3 regions of the Mesorhizobium sp. M0062 genome follow, and region 2 is predicted to be linked to each of the others. Evidence: predicted binding sites of a transcription regulator. Region 2 holds the regulator's gene; each other region holds the start of a gene.
What was found. Region 2 encodes PhoB, which activates phosphate uptake and scavenging genes when phosphate is short. Its sites were predicted from a motif close to TGTCATNNANCTGTCAT; they were not measured.
Positions count from the first base shown of each region.

Region 1: a site for PhoB is predicted at 3,465-3,481, ahead of ugpB (sn-glycerol-3-phosphate ABC transporter substrate-binding protein UgpB). Genes of this name have one in related genera too.
Region 3: a site for PhoB is predicted at 3,613-3,629, ahead of NKJ64_RS25410 (esterase-like activity of phytase family protein). Genes of this name have one in related genera too.

Region 1 is NZ_JAMYUO010000017.1:61,133-66,846, reverse strand. Features, by position in the region: gene NKJ64_RS20110 (sn-glycerol-3-phosphate import ATP-binding protein UgpC) at 1-270, opposite strand, end outside; gene ugpE (sn-glycerol-3-phosphate ABC transporter permease UgpE) at 278-1,126, opposite strand; gene ugpA (sn-glycerol-3-phosphate ABC transporter permease UgpA) at 1,136-2,020, opposite strand; gene ugpB (sn-glycerol-3-phosphate ABC transporter substrate-binding protein UgpB) at 2,092-3,402, opposite strand; gene NKJ64_RS20090 (hypothetical protein) at 3,588-3,734, shown strand; gene NKJ64_RS20085 (bifunctional diguanylate cyclase/phosphodiesterase) at 3,882-5,714, shown strand, end outside.
Region 2 is NZ_JAMYUO010000004.1:52,635-58,348, reverse strand. Features, by position in the region: gene pstB (phosphate ABC transporter ATP-binding protein PstB) at 1-779, shown strand, start outside; gene phoU (phosphate signaling complex protein PhoU) at 821-1,525, shown strand; gene phoB (phosphate regulon transcriptional regulator PhoB) at 1,542-2,231, shown strand; gene NKJ64_RS06350 (ROK family protein) at 2,262-3,497, opposite strand; gene xylF (D-xylose ABC transporter substrate-binding protein) at 3,763-4,803, shown strand; gene NKJ64_RS06340 (sugar ABC transporter permease) at 4,948-5,714, shown strand, end outside.
Region 3 is NZ_JAMYUO010000028.1:6,447-12,160, reverse strand. Features, by position in the region: gene NKJ64_RS25420 (MATE family efflux transporter) at 1-975, opposite strand, end outside; gene NKJ64_RS25415 (L,D-transpeptidase) at 1,174-1,962, shown strand; gene NKJ64_RS25410 (esterase-like activity of phytase family protein) at 2,041-3,516, opposite strand; gene NKJ64_RS25405 (LacI family DNA-binding transcriptional regulator) at 3,678-4,703, opposite strand; gene NKJ64_RS25400 (Gfo/Idh/MocA family protein) at 4,898-5,714, shown strand, end outside.

The DNA of each region.
Region 1 (5,714 bases), on a different contig from region 2:
ATGTGGATAGAGCGCATAGTTCTGGAACACCATGGCGATGTCGCGCTCGGTCGGACCGATCGTGTTGACGATCTTGCCGTCGATGGCGACGGTGCCGGAAGAAATGGTCTCAAGCCCGGCGATCATCCGCAGCAGCGTGGACTTGCCGCAGCCGGACGGCCCAACCAGCACGCAAAGCTCCTTGTCGGGAATGGCGATCGAGACACCCCTCACCGCCTCGACGCCGCCGGGATAGACTTTCTTCACATCCTTCAGATCGATGGTCGCCATCAGCTTCTCACTTTTCGGTATCGACCAGTCCGCGCACGAACCAGCGTTGCATCAGCACCACGATCAGGATCGGCGGCAGTATGGCCAGCATCGCGGTGACCATGACCAGATGCCATTGGGTATCGGCATCGGCGAAGGAGACCATCTTTCTAAGTGCGATGACGATGGTGTTCATGTCATTGCTGTTGGTGACGAGCAGCGGCCACAGGTACTGCGTCCAGCCATAAATGAAGAGGATGACGAACAGCGCCGCGATGTTGGTGCGCGACAGCGGCAGCAGGATGTCGAAAAAGAATCGCCATGGTCCGGCGCCGTCGACACGCGCCGCTTCCACCAACTCACCTGGGATGGTCATGAAGAACTGGCGAAACAGAAGCGTGGCGGTGGCCGAGGCGATCAGCGGAATGATCAGGCCGGCATAGGTGTCGATCATGCCGAGATCGACCATCACCTTGTAGGTCGGCAGGATGCGCACCTCGACGGGAAGCATCAGCGTGATGAAGATCAGCCAGAAGAAGACCATCCGAAGCGGAAAACGGAAGAACACGATCGCATAGGCCGAAAGGATCGAGATGAAAATCTTCCCCACCGCGATGCCGAGCGCCATGATCGTGGTGTTGAGCAGCAATCGGCCGACACTGACGCCGCCGATGCGGCCGACACCGCCGAACAGCGCCTCGCTGTAATTGTTCCAGACCTGGTCGCCGGGCAAAAGAGGCAATGGCGGCTTGAGGATGGTCTGCAGCGTCTGCGTGGAGGCAACGAAGGTGTAGTAGATCGGGAAAGCGACGATCAGGATGCCCAGGATGAGCACGGCGTGGGCGATGAGGGCGCGAAGCGGGGACTGACCAATCATCGCTCGCGCTCAACCGTAGTGGACTTTGCGTTCCACATAGCGGAACTGGATGGCCGTGAGTGAGATGACGATGACCATCAGGATGACCGACTGCGCGGCCGAATCGCCGAGGATCAAATTGACGAAACCGTCATTGTAGACCTTGTAGACCAGCGTCTCGGTGGCCTTGCCTGGCCCGCCGCCGGTGACGGCATGAACGATACCGAAAGTGTCGAACAGCGCATAGACAGTGTTGACGACCAGCAGGAAGAAGGTCGTCGGCGCGAGCAGCGGGAAAACGATGGTCCAGAAGCGCTTCGTCTCCCCGGCGCCGTCCATGGCCGCCGCCTCTATCAACGTCTTCGGCACTGCCTGCAGCCCGGCGACGAAGAACAGGAAATTGTAGCTGATCTGCTTCCAGGCAGCCGCGGACACCAGCAGGATCATGGCTTGGTTGCCGTTGAGCAAGGGATCCCAGGCGATGCCGAGACCTCTCAAGGCGTAGGCCAGCGAACCGATCGAGGGGTTGAACAGAAACAGCCACAACATGCCGGCAACCGCCGGCGCCACCGCATACGGCCAGATCAGCAGCGTGCGATAGAGGCCTTTGCCGCGCACCACCTTCTCGGCCATGACGGCAAGCAACAGGGCCACACCCATGGCGACGATCGCGGTCGCCAGAGAGAACACCAGCGTGACTTTGATCGAGTTGAGGTAGGCCGGGTCGGCCAGCACCTTGCGAAAGTTGGCGAGCCCGACGAACTTGCTCTTCAGCCCGAACGGGTCTTCCCTAAGCATCGACTGGTAGAGCGCCTGCCCGGTCGGCCAGTAGAAAAAGATCAGCGTAATGGCGAGTTGCGGCGCCACCAGCAGGTAAGGCAGGGTCTTGTTGGGGAAGACGACGCGTGGAGACAGGGTGATTCCCTCGCTATTCAGGAAATCGTCCACGCGGGTCCGCGTGGACGAGGTTCAACTGACAAATCGCTTCAGTTTCCGATCGCTTCCTGAATCGCCTTGTTGCCGCGTGCGACCGCGTTGTCGAGCGCCTGCTGCGCAGTCTGCTGGCCGGCCAGCATCTTCTCGAACTCCTCATTCTCGATGTCGCGCACCTGCGGCAGGTTGACGAGGCGCACGCCCTTCGAGTTCTCGGTCGGCGCCTTGCCCAGCATCTGCAGGATCGGCGTCTCACGGCCCGGGTTCTTGTCATAGAAGCCGGACTTCTTGGTCGCCTCATAGGCAGCGAGCGTCACCGGCAGATAACCCGACTTCTGGTGCAGATACTCCTGCACTTCGGTCTTGGACAGGTAGGAGAAGAACGCCGCGACGCCCTTGTATTCCTCGTCCGATTTGTTGCCGAACACCCACAGGCTGGCGCCGCCCGGCGTGGTGTTCTGGGGCGCGCCCTTGGCGTCACTATCATAGGGAAGCTGGCCGATGCCGTAGTTCATGCCCGACTTGACGATGTCACCGAGACCCCCCGACGATTCGGTGAAGATGCCGCATTCTCCGGCAAGAAAGATCTGCTTGGCTTCGGATGTACGGCCGCCATATTTGAAGGTGCCGTCCTTGGCCAGGTCGGCGAGCGCCTGGAAATGATTGACGAAGATCGGCGCATTGATCTTGAGCTCGACGTCGGTTCCGGCAAGTCCGTTCTGGTTGGTGCCATAGGAAACGTCGTTCCAGGCCGCGAAGGCCTCAAGGTGGATCCAGGTCAACCACGTCGAGGTATAGCCGCAGGAAGCGGCGCCGCTCGCCTTGATCTTCTTGGCGGCTTCCCACACCTCGTTCCAGGTCTTTGGCGGGTTGTTCACATCAAGCCCGGCCTTCTGGAAAATATCCTTGTTGTAGTAGAGGATGGGCGACGAGGAATTATAGGGGAAGGACAGCATGGTCCCGTCCGGCTTCGAATAGTAACCGACGATGCCGGGCAAATACTGGCTCTTGTCGAAGGTCACGCCGGCGCTGGTCAGCACATCGGCCACCGGTTTGATCGCACCTTCGGCTGCCATCATGACGCCGGTACCCACGTCGAACACCTGGATGATGTCGGGCGCTTGCCCCGCACGAAAGGCAGCGATGCCGGCATTCAGCGTTTCGGGATAGGTGCCCTTGAAAACAGGGAGAATTTCATAGTCGCTCTGGCTGGCATTGAAATCCTTGGCGATCTTGTCGACCACCTCGGCATTCGCGCCGGTCATGGCATGCCACCAACTGATCTGGGTGGCGGCGAAGGCGGAGGTGGTGGAAAGCAGGGTCAAGGTGGCGGCAACACCGGCCGCAAAGCCGAACAACTTCATGTTTCATCTCCCGTTTGTCATTGGCGAAAGGGGCGCTCCCGCGAACGCAATATGTGTCGCTGATGACAATCGGACAACGGATTTGTTGCTGTTTCGTGAATTTCATACCCGGCTAACTTCGCGCCCCCTCGCCTTGCAACGAGGACAGAGAGAAATGCCAAGCCGGCTCAGCGATAGAATGGGGCATGGTGGGCCTGCAAGGATCGCCGACCGCCCAGCGATGCGTGAAGGGCCCGCGTGACAGCGCCACGCACCTGCACCGTGCGGCCGCCAAACCGGCGCTCGGCCAGATCGAGATCGGCCGAGCGGCATCGCGCCAGGCGCTGCTGTAACCGTGCGTCTGGAATGAGACAGGATCGCCGCAACATACAACCCGAAAAACCCGCTGTAGTTGTAGTTCCCATAACCGATTCTTCGTCAAGCGTGGCATACTAATCAAGTGGACGGCTTGATTGCTGTGGGAGAGCAGGTGGGGCGAGATGCTGACGGTCTATAATTGTATCGTGCATGAGCACGATCTGAGACTGGTCGCACTGGCAGCGCTCATTTGCGGTATTTCTTCCTTCTCGGCGGTCAACCTGCTTCGCCATGTCGACCGCTCGAGCGAGCGCAACCGCTATACCTGGCTGATGATAGCAGCCACTTCCACCGGCTTCGGTATCTGGGCGACGCATTTCATCGCAATGCTTGCATTTTCTCCCGGAATCCCCAACGCCTACAATACGGAAATGTCGGCGCTTTCGCTCGCCGGTTCCGTCGCCCTGACCGCCGCGGGCATGTGGATCGCCACCTTGCGCCGGGGCATCGACTACCCTCTGGTCGGCGGCGCGGTACTCGGCGCCGGTATCGCCGCCATGCACTATATCGGCATGGCCGCCTTCGAGGTCGAAGGGCGCATCGTCTGGAACCCGCTGCTGGTCGGCGTCTCGGTGCTGACAGGCGTCACCCTCGCCGCGCTGGCGCTGCTGGTCGTGTTGCGACGGCCGTCCATGCAGGCCACAATCGCCGCCGCCATCCTGTTGACGCTGGCGATCTGCAGCCTGCACTTCATCGCGATGGGCGCGGTGTCGATCTTCCCGGACTCCTCCATCGAGATATCGCAGTTCACGGTCGAACCGATGTCGCAGGCCTTCGCCGCCGCTGCAGTCAGCATGGCTATCCTGGTGCTTTCAGCCGCAGCATTGTGGATCGACCTTCGCTTCCGGCGTCACAAGCTCGAGGCCGAGCGCATGCACGGCCTCGCCAACGCCGCCGTCGAGGGGCTGATCGTCTGCGACGGCGCCCGCATCGTCAGCGCCAATGACAGCATCGCCGCGCTAACCGGCATGGCGCCGGAAGTGCTGAACGCGATGCTGCTTGGCGACCTCTTCGGCGAACGCACCGCGGCCGGCATGTCCGACTGCAGCGGACAGGCACAGGAAGCGGAGCTCAGAGCCCATGACGGCGCCACCATCCCCGTCGAACTTATCGCCAGGAGCATCGACTATTGCGGCAAGCGGCACAGCGTTGTCGCCGTGCGCGATATCCGCGAACGCAGGAAGGCCGAGCAGGAGATACTGCGCCTCGCCCATTTCGACCCGCTGACCGGGCTCCCCAACCGCCGCAGTTTCTCCGGCCGGCTCGAGGCCGAAATTGCCGCAATGGACCGCGGCGGCAAGGGCGGGCATCTTGCGCTGCTGCTGCTAGACCTCGACCGCTTCAAGGAAGTGAACGACCTGTTCGGGCACGGCGCCGGCGATGCCATGCTGCAGAAGGTGGCGCTATGCGCCTCCGCCGTGCTCCGCCACGGACAGATGCTGGCGCGTCTCGGCGGCGACGAGTTCGCCATCATCGCTCCGAACCTCCCCGATCCGCAGGCGGCCGGCCGCATCGCCGAGGCGGTGCTGGCGGCCATGCGCGAGGAAAACCGGCTGTCGGTCGGTGGCGGGCTGGTGTCGGCCAGCATCGGCATTGCACTTTATCCGCTCGACGCCGATGAGCCGACACTCCTGGTCAGCCACGCCGACACCGCGCTCTACCGCGCCAAGGCCGAGGGCAAGGACACCTACCGTTACTTCGAGGCCTCGATGGGCGCCGAGGCGCGAGACCGGCGCGTGATGGAGCACGAACTGCGCCAGGCCATGGCGCGCGATGAGTTTCGCCTCGTCTACCAGCCACAAAAGGAGATCAGCAGCGGGCGGATGGTCGGGTTCGAAGCGCTGATCCGCTGGCGCCATCCGCAGCGCGGCGACGTGTCGCCGGCGACCTTCATCCCGGTGGCCGAAGACAGCGGCGTCATCATCCAGATCGGCGAATGGGTGCTGGCGACGGCC
Region 2 (5,714 bases):
AAATGAACGCCAAGTCGAACGAAGTCATCAAGATGCGCGGCGACAAGGTCGGCGTCTTCTACGGCGAGAAGCAGGCGTTGTTCGACGTCAATCTCGACGTGCGTCAGAACCAGGTGACGGCGCTGATCGGCCCGTCCGGCTGCGGCAAGTCGACCTTCCTGCGCTGCCTCAACCGCATGAACGACACCATCGATTTGGCGCGGGTGACCGGCAAGATCACGCTCGATGAAGACGACATCTACGACAAGAACATCGATGTCGTCGAACTGCGCGCCCGCGTCGGCATGGTGTTCCAGAAACCCAACCCGTTCCCGAAGTCGATCTACGAGAACGTCGCCTACGGCCCGCGCATCCATGGGCTGGCCAAGCGCAAGTCCGACATGGACCAGATCGTCGAGCAGAGCCTGAAGAAGGCGGCGATCTGGAACGAAGTCAAGGACCGCCTGCAGGAGCCCGGCACCGGCCTGTCCGGCGGCCAGCAGCAGCGCCTGTGCATCGCGCGCGCCATCGCCGTGTCGCCGGAGGTGATCCTGATGGACGAGCCCTGCTCGGCGCTCGATCCGATCGCCACCGCCCGTGTCGAGGAGCTGATCGACGAACTGCGCCAGAACTACACGATCGTCATCGTCACCCACTCGATGCAGCAGGCGGCGCGCGTGTCGCAGCGCACGGCGATGTTCCATCTCGGCTATCTCGTCGAGGAGGGCGCCACCGACAAGATGTTCACCAACCCCGACGACAAGCGCACCCAGGACTACATTACCGGCCGCTTCGGCTGAGCCGTCCGGCGGGTGAATTTTCAGGCACGAGGACCAAGATCATGGGTGAACATACCGTCGCCTCCTTCGATGAAGAGCTCGGGCAGATCAGCAAGCTGATCCGCGACATGGGCGATCTGGCAGGCTCGATGGTCAGCGGCTCGACCAGGGCGCTGCTCAATTCGGACAATGCGCTGGCACAGCGTGTCGTTTCCGACGACGCCATCATGGATGCGCGCCAGCGCGAACTGGACGACCGCGCCATCACGCTGATCGCCAAGCGCCAGCCGATGGCCAACGATCTGCGCGCCGTGGTCGGCTCGATCCGCATGGCCGGCGACCTCGAGCGCATCGGCGACCTCGCCAAGAACATCGCCAAACGCGTCGGCACCGTGGGCTTGAGCGTCACGCCGCGCGACCTCTCGCACTCCATCGACGCCATGGCGCAGCTGGTGCTGATCCAGGTGCAAGGCGTCGTCGAGGAATATGCCGCCACCGATGCGGCAGCGCTTGCAAAACTCAGGAATGACGACGAGCGCATCGACGTCAAATACACGTCCGTGTTTCGTGAGCTCTTGACCTACATGATGGAAGACCCTCGCAACATCACCGCCTGCACGCATCTCTTGTTCTGCGCCAAGAATCTTGAGCGCATCGGCGATCATGTCACCAACATCGCCGAAAATGCGTATTATGTGCTGACCGGCCAGCAACTGCCCGCCAATCGTCCGAAGCAGGACGAGACGGCGATGGCCATGCCGGCCTGATGAGGGTGAACTGCCGATGATCGCGCCACGCATCATGGTCGTGGAGGACGAGGAGCCGCTAGGCGTGCTCCTCCGCTACAACCTCGAATCCGAAGGCTATCACGTCGAGGTGGTGACACGCGGCGACGAGGCCGAGATCCGCCTGCAGGAAAACGTGCCCGATCTCCTGGTGCTCGACTGGATGGTGCCCGCTGTTTCCGGCATCGAGCTCTGCCGGCGGCTTAGAGTGCGGCCCGAAACCGAGCGGCTGCCGATCATCATGCTGACCGCGCGCGGTGAGGAAAGCGATCGCGTGCGCGGCCTGTCCACCGGCGCCGACGACTATCTGGTCAAGCCATTCTCGACGCCGGAGTTCATGGCGCGCGTGAAGGCGCTGCTGCGCCGGGCCAAGCCGGAAGTGCTGTCCAGCGTGCTCAAGGTCGGCGACATCGTGCTCGACCGCGAGTCGCACCGTGTCTACCGCAAGAAGAGCGAGATCAGGCTCGGACCGACCGAGTTCCGGCTGCTCGAATTCATGATGCGGCATCCCGGCCGCGTGTTCTCGCGCAGCCAGCTGCTCGACAATGTCTGGGGCGAGACGATCTACATCGACGAGCGAACCGTCGACGTGCATGTCGGGCGGCTGCGCAAGGCCGTCAACAATGGCCGCATGCCGGATGTCATCCGTACCATTCGCGGCGCCGGCTACGCGATCAGGGAAGACTAGGATCCTGCGCGTCGCGCCGTTGCCGGCCATTCAGGCGACATGCTTGCCGGATTTGGGCTGAATACCCGGCGCAAAAATCTCCTGATCGACGAAGCCGAGCGCGCGCATGGCACAGCCTTCGCGGATCAGCGGCAGCTCGTTGGGTTCGGTGTCGAAGGAGATCGACTTCGAGTGCTGGCCGCCGGCGGTCTGGGCGATCGCTTCGCGCAATGCCGGTTCGATCAGGTCGAAGGCGGCGGCGCTGACGCCGACCATGGCGACGGGGGCCGGGTCGATCAGCGCAAACAGGCTGCCGAGGCCGAAGCCGAGCGCCTCGCCGGCCCTGCGATAGGCTTCGCGCTCCGGTCCGTCCGTCTCTCGCGCACGAGCGGCCAGCGCCCGCATATCAGCGTCGCCGATATCGACCGGCTCGGCATCCTCGCCCATCATTTTGGCGCTGCGCCAGATGGCGTAGTTTCCGGCATAGGCTTCCACGCAGCCGCGCCGCCCGCAGCGGCAGAGCGCGCCGCCCGGACGGTGGATCATGTGGCCGAACTCGCCGCCCGAGGAATGGGTGCCGGTGAACAGTTCGCCTTTCAGCACCAGCCCCATGCCGATGCCGTGCGACAAGAGGATCGCGATGAAATTGTCGCGGTAGCGCTCGGGCTGGCGCCATTGCAGGGCCACCGCCATCATATTGCAGTCGTTCTCCATGGTGGCCGGAATGCCGAATTCCGCTTCCAACATGTCGGCGAAGGCAATGTCGGTCAGTGGCGTGATTGGCGACCACAGCATGGCGCGCGCCTGCGAATCGGTGATGCCCTGGATGCCCATGGCAATGCGGGCGATGCTCTGGACATCGAGGTCGGGATCCTCAAGCCGCCGCCGGACGATTGCTACGCATTCGCCGATCAGCTCGTCGCGCGGCTTGGTCAGCGTGTCCAGCCGGCGCTGTTCCTCGGCGACGACGTGGCCGGCATAGTCGATGACGGTGACGGACAGGAAATTGAGCGACAGCACGACGGTCATCACCGCCGCCGCTTCCGGGTTGAGGCCAAGGCCGACCTGCGGCCGGCCGCGTTTCAGTGCGCCTGTCTCGCCAGGTTTGCCTTCAATCAGGGTGCCTTCTTGAATCAGATCAGACGAGATTGCCGATATGGTCGAGTGGCTGAGGCCGGTGGTCGCCGCAATCTCGGTCCGCGACGGCTGGCCGGCCCGGCGCACGGCCGAAATCACCATGGCACGGTTGCGACGGCGCAGATCGTCGTGGCGGATTCCAACCGACATTTGTTTCCTCCCGGCCTCCTCGCGCCTCATGATAGTGAAGGCGTTCGACGGCACCAGCCAAATATTGGCAGACGCCGGCAGCCCTGTCATTGTTTATTGCGGACCTCGAAAAAAATCGGCAAGGCCATCAGAATCCATCAGAATCGATGTTGACAGCGCCTTATCATTGAACCAGTATTTTTTCGAGGCTCGAAAAAATAGGGCCTCTGTGTGCCGGCCCTCGGGCCAGTTTTGTCGCGCCGCACGCGGCGCAGGGAGGATTATGATGAACAGATTTGCAGCCGCCATGCTGGCGGGTGTCGCCATGTCGCTGGCGCTGATGTCGGTCGCGCAGGCGAAGGACAAGGTCATCGGCGTGTCGTGGTCGAACTTCCAGGAAGAGCGCTGGAAGACCGACGAGGCTGCGATGAAAACGGCGATCGAGGCTGCCGGCGACAAGTACATTTCCGCCGACGCGCAGTCCAATCCCGGCAAGCAGCTGACCGACGTCGAAAGCCTGATCTCGCAGGGCGCCAACTCGCTGATCATCCTGGCGCAGGACGCCTCGGCCATCGGCCCGGCGGTGCAGAAGGCGCTGGACGAAGGCATTCCGGTCGTCGGCTATGACCGCCTGATCGAGAACAAGGACGTCTTTTACCTGACCTTCGACAACAAGGAAGTCGGCCGCATGCAGGCCCGCGAAGTGTTCAAGGCGAAGCCCGAAGGCAACTATGTCTTCATTAAGGGCTCTGGCTCGGATCCGAATGCCGATTTCCTGTTCTCGGGCTCGATGGAAGTGCTCAAGGAAGCCATCGACTCGGGCAAGATCAAGAATGTCGGCGAGGCCTATACCGATGGCTGGCTGCCGGCCAACGCCCAGAAGAACATGGAACAGTTCCTGACCGCCAACGACAACAAAGTCGATGCCGTGGTTGCGGCCAATGACGGCACCGCCGGCGGCGTTGTCGCCGCGCTGACGGCGCAGGGCCTTGCCGGAACGGTTCCGGTCTCGGGCCAGGACGGCGACCATGCCGCCCTGAACCGCATCGCGCTCGGCACGCAGACGGTGTCGGTGTGGAAAGACGCGCGCGAACTCGGCAAGAACGCCGCCGAGATCGCCTCGCAGCTTGCCGATGGCAAGAAGACGGGCGACATTGCCGGCGCCAAGGACTTCACCACGCCTGGCGGCAACACCGTCAAGTCGCTGTTCCTGACCCCCGTCGCGATCACCAAGGACAACCTCAACGTCGTCATCGACGCCGGCTGGATCAAGAAGGACGAAGTCTGCACAGGCGTCGCCGCCGGCAGCGTCGCGGCTTGCAACTGATCTCGACGACTTGAAGAAATGAGGCGCCGCGGCTGTCAAGCCGCGGCGTTTTCTCTACGAGAATTGTGTGTTTCCGCCATCGGCGGCAAACTTCTAGGCTGTGGTCCGGCATCCGCGCCAGACGGCAAGCCGCTGGAGGACATCATGACCGACACGACCTCAAATCCGCAGGCCGATACGGCACGAGCGTCTGAACTCGGCGCGGTCGCCCGGTTCCTGAAAGCGACCGAGCTCGACACGCGCATGCTCGGCATGGTCGGCGCGCTGCTGGTCATCTGGGTCGGCATACATATCCTGTCGGGTGGGCTTTTCCTGACGCCGCGCAATCTTTGGAACCTGTCGGTGCAGACGTCCTCGGTCGCGATCATGGCGACCGGCATGGTACTGGTCATCGTCATGCGCAACATCGACCTTTCGGTGGGCTCCGTCGAAGGCGTGATCGGCATGATCATGGGCGTGGCACAGGCCGAATTCCTCATTCGCGTCATCGGCTTCCAGCTTGGAAACCCCTGGCTCTGGGTCGTCGCGCTTGCCGCCGGCGTGGTGCTTGGTCTGCTGATCGGCGCGTTCCAGGGCTTCATCATCGCCTATATGCAGGTTCCGGCCTTCATCGTGACGCTTGGTGGCCTGCTGGTCTGGCGTGGCATGGCATGGCTCATCACCAGCGGGCGCACGGTCGCGCCACTCGACGCCACCTTCCAGCTGATGGGCGGCGGACCACGCGGCTCGATTGGCGCCGCTGCCAGCTGGATCGTCGGCATCGTCGCCTGCGCGGCGGTCGCCTTCGCGCTGCTCAACGGTCGCTCGCAGCGCAAGCGCTTCAGCTTTCCACTGCGCCCCGTCTGGGCCGAGACCCTGCTTGGCGTGGTCGCTTGCGCGGCCATCCTCGGCGCCGTGTGGATCGCCAATTC
Region 3 (5,714 bases), on a different contig from region 2:
GATGCGGTCCCAGCGCCCGGCGCCGACATTCTGGGCCGCCATCGACGAGACTGCGGCTCCGATCGCCAGTGCAGGCATCTGGATATAGGTCCACAGCTGCGCCGCGATGCCGTAGGCGGCGGCGACCTGCGAGCCGTAGGAGTTGACGATGCCCATCACGGTCAGCGCCGCCGCCGAAATGACGATCATCTGCAGGCCCATCGGCACGCCCTTGAAGACGACGATCCTGAGCAGCGCCGGATCCGGCCGCAGCAGAGCGAGGTTCGCGCCGGCGAGCCGCAACGGATGCTTTTTGGCATAAAGCACGACGAGGATGGCGATCACGCTCACCGTCTGGCCGATCAGCGTCGAGGTGGCGGAGCCGGCGATGCCGAGTTCGGGGAAGGGGCCGATGCCGCGAATGAGCAGCGGATTGAGGATGATGTCGAGCACGACCGCGAGCGCCATGAAGAAGAATGGCGTGCGCGAATCACCCGCACCGCGCAGCACCGTCATGACGAAGGACAGAAGGTTCATCATCGGCACGGCGACGAAGATGATACGCAGATAGGAGCGCGCCAGCGGCAGCGCATCGGGCGGGGTGCCCAGTGTGTTGAGGATGGCGTCGACCCAGATCCAGCCGCAGACGGCGAAGATAGCCGAGACGAGGAAGAAGAAGCTGGCGCTGGTGCCGACGATGCGCCGCGCCTCGGGCAGGTCGCGGGCGCCAACCGATTGCGCCACCAGGATGGTGGCGGCCATGCCGATGCCGAATACGGTGCCAAGAATCAGGAACAGAACCAGATTGGCGTTGGAGGTGGCGGTCAGCGCCGATTCACCGAGGAAGCGGCCGACCCAGACAGCGTTGATCGAACCGTTGAGCGACTGCAGCACATTGGAGCCGAGCACCGGCAGAGCGAACAAAAGCAGCGTGCGCGGAATCGGGCCGCTGGTCAGGTCGCCGGTGCGCCGGCGCGGTGGTATTTTTTCGTCCATGGGCTGTTCGGCGAAGGTTCATCTCAAAGTCCGCCCGGCAATGATCGCCGATTTGACGGACAAGGTCGATGCGGCATTGGAACATGCCACCTGGCGGCTTCAAGCTAATCAGTTCTCAAAACATTCGGAATGGGATATGGGTCGTCGCCGCGTGGGGTCGCATATCCTGTTGGATATGATGAATAGGCTGGGGGGATCATGTCCGACAATCCGCTTTTTTCCGAGCGCCTGAACCGGCGCGCGTTTCTTGGAATATCCGCTTTGGGTGCCGCTTCCATGGCGCTTTCAGCCTGCACCACGACCGACGTCGTGGTGCCGCCAACGCCCGCTCCGGCGCCCGAACCGGCTCTGGGCGATGCCGCCACCATGTATTCGGCGCGCGTCGATGAGGGCTTTTCATTGCCGGCAATCCCCGTGGCCAAGCTCGATCCGAAGTTCGTGCGCCAGATCGTGGACGATCCGACCGGCGAAAAACCCGGCACGATCGTCGTCGATACATCCGAGCATTTTCTCTATCTGGTGCGCGACGGCGGCAAGGCAATGCGCTATGGCGTCAGCCTCGGCAAGGCCGGGTTTGGCTGGACCGGCAGCGCCGTGATCCAGGCGCGCAAGAAATGGCCGGTGTGGACGCCGCCGCCCGAAATGATCCAGCGCCGGCCGGAACTGGCGAAATATAAGGACGGCATGCCGCCGGGACCGCAGAGCCCGCTCGGCGCGCGTGCGCTCTATCTGTTCCGCGACGGCAAGGACACGATGTACCGGCTGCACGGCACGCCGGAATGGGATTCCATCGGCAAGAACGCGTCGTCGGGCTGCGTGCGCTTCATGAACCAGGACATTATCGACCTCTACAGCCGGGTCAACGGCTTAGCCCAGGTCTATGTGCGCCCGAACCTGTCGGCCGCAGGCAAGATCATGGCCGTGTCGAGCCGGACCGCCGAGCCGATCGATGCCGGCGTGCCAAGGGATGCGGAGATTTTGAAATAGGTGCCTTCACGGCATCGCTGATCGCCGACAAACGTTTAGAGGCGGACGCGCCGGGCGCGTCCGCCTTTCCGTAAACGGCTACTTCTTGGCGAGGCCCGGAAGCGTGACCTGATAGACCAGGAACATGGTGTCGACATCGGCGCCGTCGTCGGCCTTGTAGGGCGCGCCGACCTGAAAACCGTCCTGGGTGAGAAAGTCGTTATCGTTGCCGACGAACAGGAAATAGTCGTCGGGCAGCGCCGGATCGAGCAGGCTGACCACAGACATTGCTTCCCACTTCTCCGAGAGATTGTTCTTGTCGTTCGGCTTGCCGTCATGCAGGCCGAAACGGCCGAGTTCCTTGTTGTCGTTGATGTCAATGAACGGCGTCAGCTTGGCCGGGGTCACCGAGGGGTCGAGCACGCCCTTGGGCGCCAGCGGCTTGTCGGCGGCATCGAAGGCGCCGCCGGCAATGTCGGTGGCGCCAGAGACGTCGACGACGAAAATCTGGCGCAGCAGCGAAGTATCGCCCTTCACCCCCTGGCCGTTTCCGCTGTCGCGCGCCAGCATCAGGAAGGTCTTGTCGGACAGCGCCACGATTTCGCTCTGCGCGGCGACCTTGGTCTTGTCCTTGGCGTCCTTGAACACCGGCAGCGGCACGGCATATTCATGCACCAGCTTGAGATGGGCCGGGTCGGAGGCGTCGTAGACCAGCGCGCGGGTGTTCTGGCGCGTCGCGGGCGAATCGCCGCCATCCTGGCGGGGCGCCGACTGCAGCACAGTGATCAGCGACTTGCCGTCCGGCGTCAGCGCCATGCCTTCGAGGCCTTGATTGTTCTGGCGGCCGGTTTCGGGATCCTTCGGATCGGGTTCGGCTGCACCGGGGCCCGGATTGTCGGAGGCGAAGTTCGGCGCGCCCTTGCGCATCGGCACCAAAGCGGCGGGCGGCTGCGTTGCCGACAACAGATGGCCGTCGGCCGAGAAGCGGTAGATGTTGGGGCCGTATTCGTCAGAGATGAACATGGTGCCGTCGGGCAGCCGCGCGATCGCCTCATTGTCGAGCGCCAGCTTGCCATTGGCCTCGGGCAGGATCGGCAGGTCGCCATTGGCCGCGCGCACGCCGTTGAGCGGATCGAGGCCGGTGGCGTCAGCGCCCTTGTCGTCGGTGAGGAGCAGGGAATCGGCAAGCGTCGCCTTGACGCCTGTCTGTTCCTGGCCGGAGGTGGGCGTGGCGCCCAGTGCGGTCGGCGTGAATTCGATATGAATAGTGTTGAGGCGCGGCCGGTAATCGGTGGTGCCGACGACATTGTAGCCACGGTCCGGCAGCAACCAGAGCGAGCCCTTGTAGCCGTCCGCGCCACGGGTCCAGCTTGCGGCGTCGATGGACATGCCGGAGCCGGAGCCGAAGGTCTCGCCGAACTTGTCCTTCTGATCGGCCGGGATGCGGCCGACGCCGACCAGGCCCTTGTTGACGAAGCCGCCAACGGTGGCGGTGCTGTCGGCAAGGGCAGGGGTCAGGGCGGTAAACAGCGCCAGCGCGGCGCCGAGCGACACGGTTCGGTGCGAGATTTTCATGGAGATCCTTTTTGTGACAAGCCTTGAGCGGCGCAAAGGGGCCACCGCATCGCATCGACGATGTCGCCCTCTCGCAAAGCGGTCTAGGACGCGAACATGATACTTGCGTGACAGAGAGGGCCTCTTCCTTCTCCCTTGTAGGAGAGGGAAGAGCGCAATGATCAATCGCTGTCGCGGGCGATCAGTTCCAGCGGCCAGACTTCGCGGATGATGCGCGGACCTTCCGGGCCGGCAAAGGCGGGAAGCGAGGCCAGCAGCATTTCGGCCAGCCGCCGGCCCATCGGCTCCAGCGACGGACGGAAGGCGGTCAGCGCCGGCGAGAAATAACGGCAGAGCGGCGTGTCGACGATGACGATCACCGCGATGTCGTGGCCGGGCCTGATGCCCATCTCGGCCAGTGCCTTGCAGCCGCCGAGCGCCATTGCGTCATTGTTGAAGATGATGGCTGTGGGCCGGTCCTTGGAGAGCATCACGCGCGGCGTCACCTGGTAGCCTCCGGCCTCGTTGATGAAGCCGTCGGCGATCAGGCCGGGGTCGACTTCGATGCCATGCCGCCCCAGCGCCTTGCGGTAGCCGTCGAGGAACAGGTAGCCGAAGTTGAGATCCAGCGAAGGGCGGATGGCGGCAATGCGGCGGTGGCCGCGCGCGACCAGCCGGTCGACGGCTTCATCACCCGCCCTCTCGAAATCGATATCGAGCGAAGGATAGGTGTCGTCGCCGGATTGACTTCGGCCAAGCGTGGCGAAGGGAAAGCCAGCCTTGCTGAGATAGTCGATCCGATCGTCTTCCCGCCGTGTATTGGCCAACACGACCGCGTCGGCTCGGCGCGTCTCAACCACGCGGCGCAGCCTCTCCTGCTGATATTGGCCGGGCTCGCCCATGACGACCATCAGATCCAGGTCATCCTCGGCCAGTCGGCCCTGCAGACCGATCAGGAACGGGATGAAGAACGGTTCGCCATATTGCTGGTCGCCCGGATGCGGCTGCAGCATGAAGGCGATCGAATGGGTGGTGCCTTGCCGCAGACTGCGGCCGGACTGGTTGGGCGAATAGTTCAATTGCTTGGCGGCGGCGAGCACGCGCTGGCGGGTGTCGGCATTGACGTCGGCGCGGCCGTTCAGCGCCCGCGACACGGTGCCGATCGAAATGTTCAGGTGACGCGCAAGGTCATGGATGCTGGACGCCAAGGACAGTTCTCCCCCTGTCTTGGCTAGCACCGGCTGCCGCCCAGGCCAAGGCTTCGGGATGATTTTCGCTGGCAGCCGATTGACATTCTACGCCATCGGGTGTGTTCTCGTAAACGTTTACGGAGAAACGTTTACGGTGATGCCGGAAATGCCGTGACATTCGGTCTGGAGGGACCGGACGGGAGGAATGCCGGATGATGAATGCCGTCCTCGTCGGCTGTGGTGCGATGAGCAAGGCCTGGCTCGATGCCGCGAGGCAGATCGACGGGCTGGCCATTGTCGGCCTTGTCGATCTCGACGCCGAACGGGCGAAGGCGAGGGCGCACGAATACGGGCTCGACGGCGCGGTAATCGGCACCAGCCTCGACGCGGTGCTCGACCAGACCAGGCCCGACGCGGTGTTCGATGTCGTGGTTCCAGCCGCCCGGCGTGATGTCGCCTTTGCCGCCTTTGCCCATAATTGCCATCTGCTGACGGAAAAGCCGCTGGCCGATACTCCGGAAAATGCGCGCGCCATCGTCGATGCGGCGCGTAACGCGGGGCGCGTCCATGCGGTCGTGCAGAACCGCCGCTATGTCGCCAATGTCCGGCGCATAAGGCGCTTTCTCGACTCCGGCGCCATCGGCAAGCCAACCAGCATCCATGCCGACTTCTTCGTCGCGCCGCATTTCGGCGGCTTTCGCGAGGAGATGGCGCATGTGCTCTTGCTCGACATGGCGATCCACACATTCGACGCCGCCCGCTACATGGTCGCAGGCGATCCCGCCGGCGTCTATTGCCAGGAATGGGATCCGGCGAATTCCTGGTACCGGCAGGGCTCGTCGGCCACCGCTATCTTCGATCTCGGCGGCGGCAAGGTGTTCACCTACGCAGGCTCTTGGTGCGCGGCGGGCTTCCGCACCAGCTGGGAGAGCACGTGGCGCATCGTCGCCGAGCACGGCAGCCTGGTCTGGGACGGCGAGGACGGACTGAAGGCCGAGGTTGTGTTGTCGGTCCGCGACGGCCTCTTCG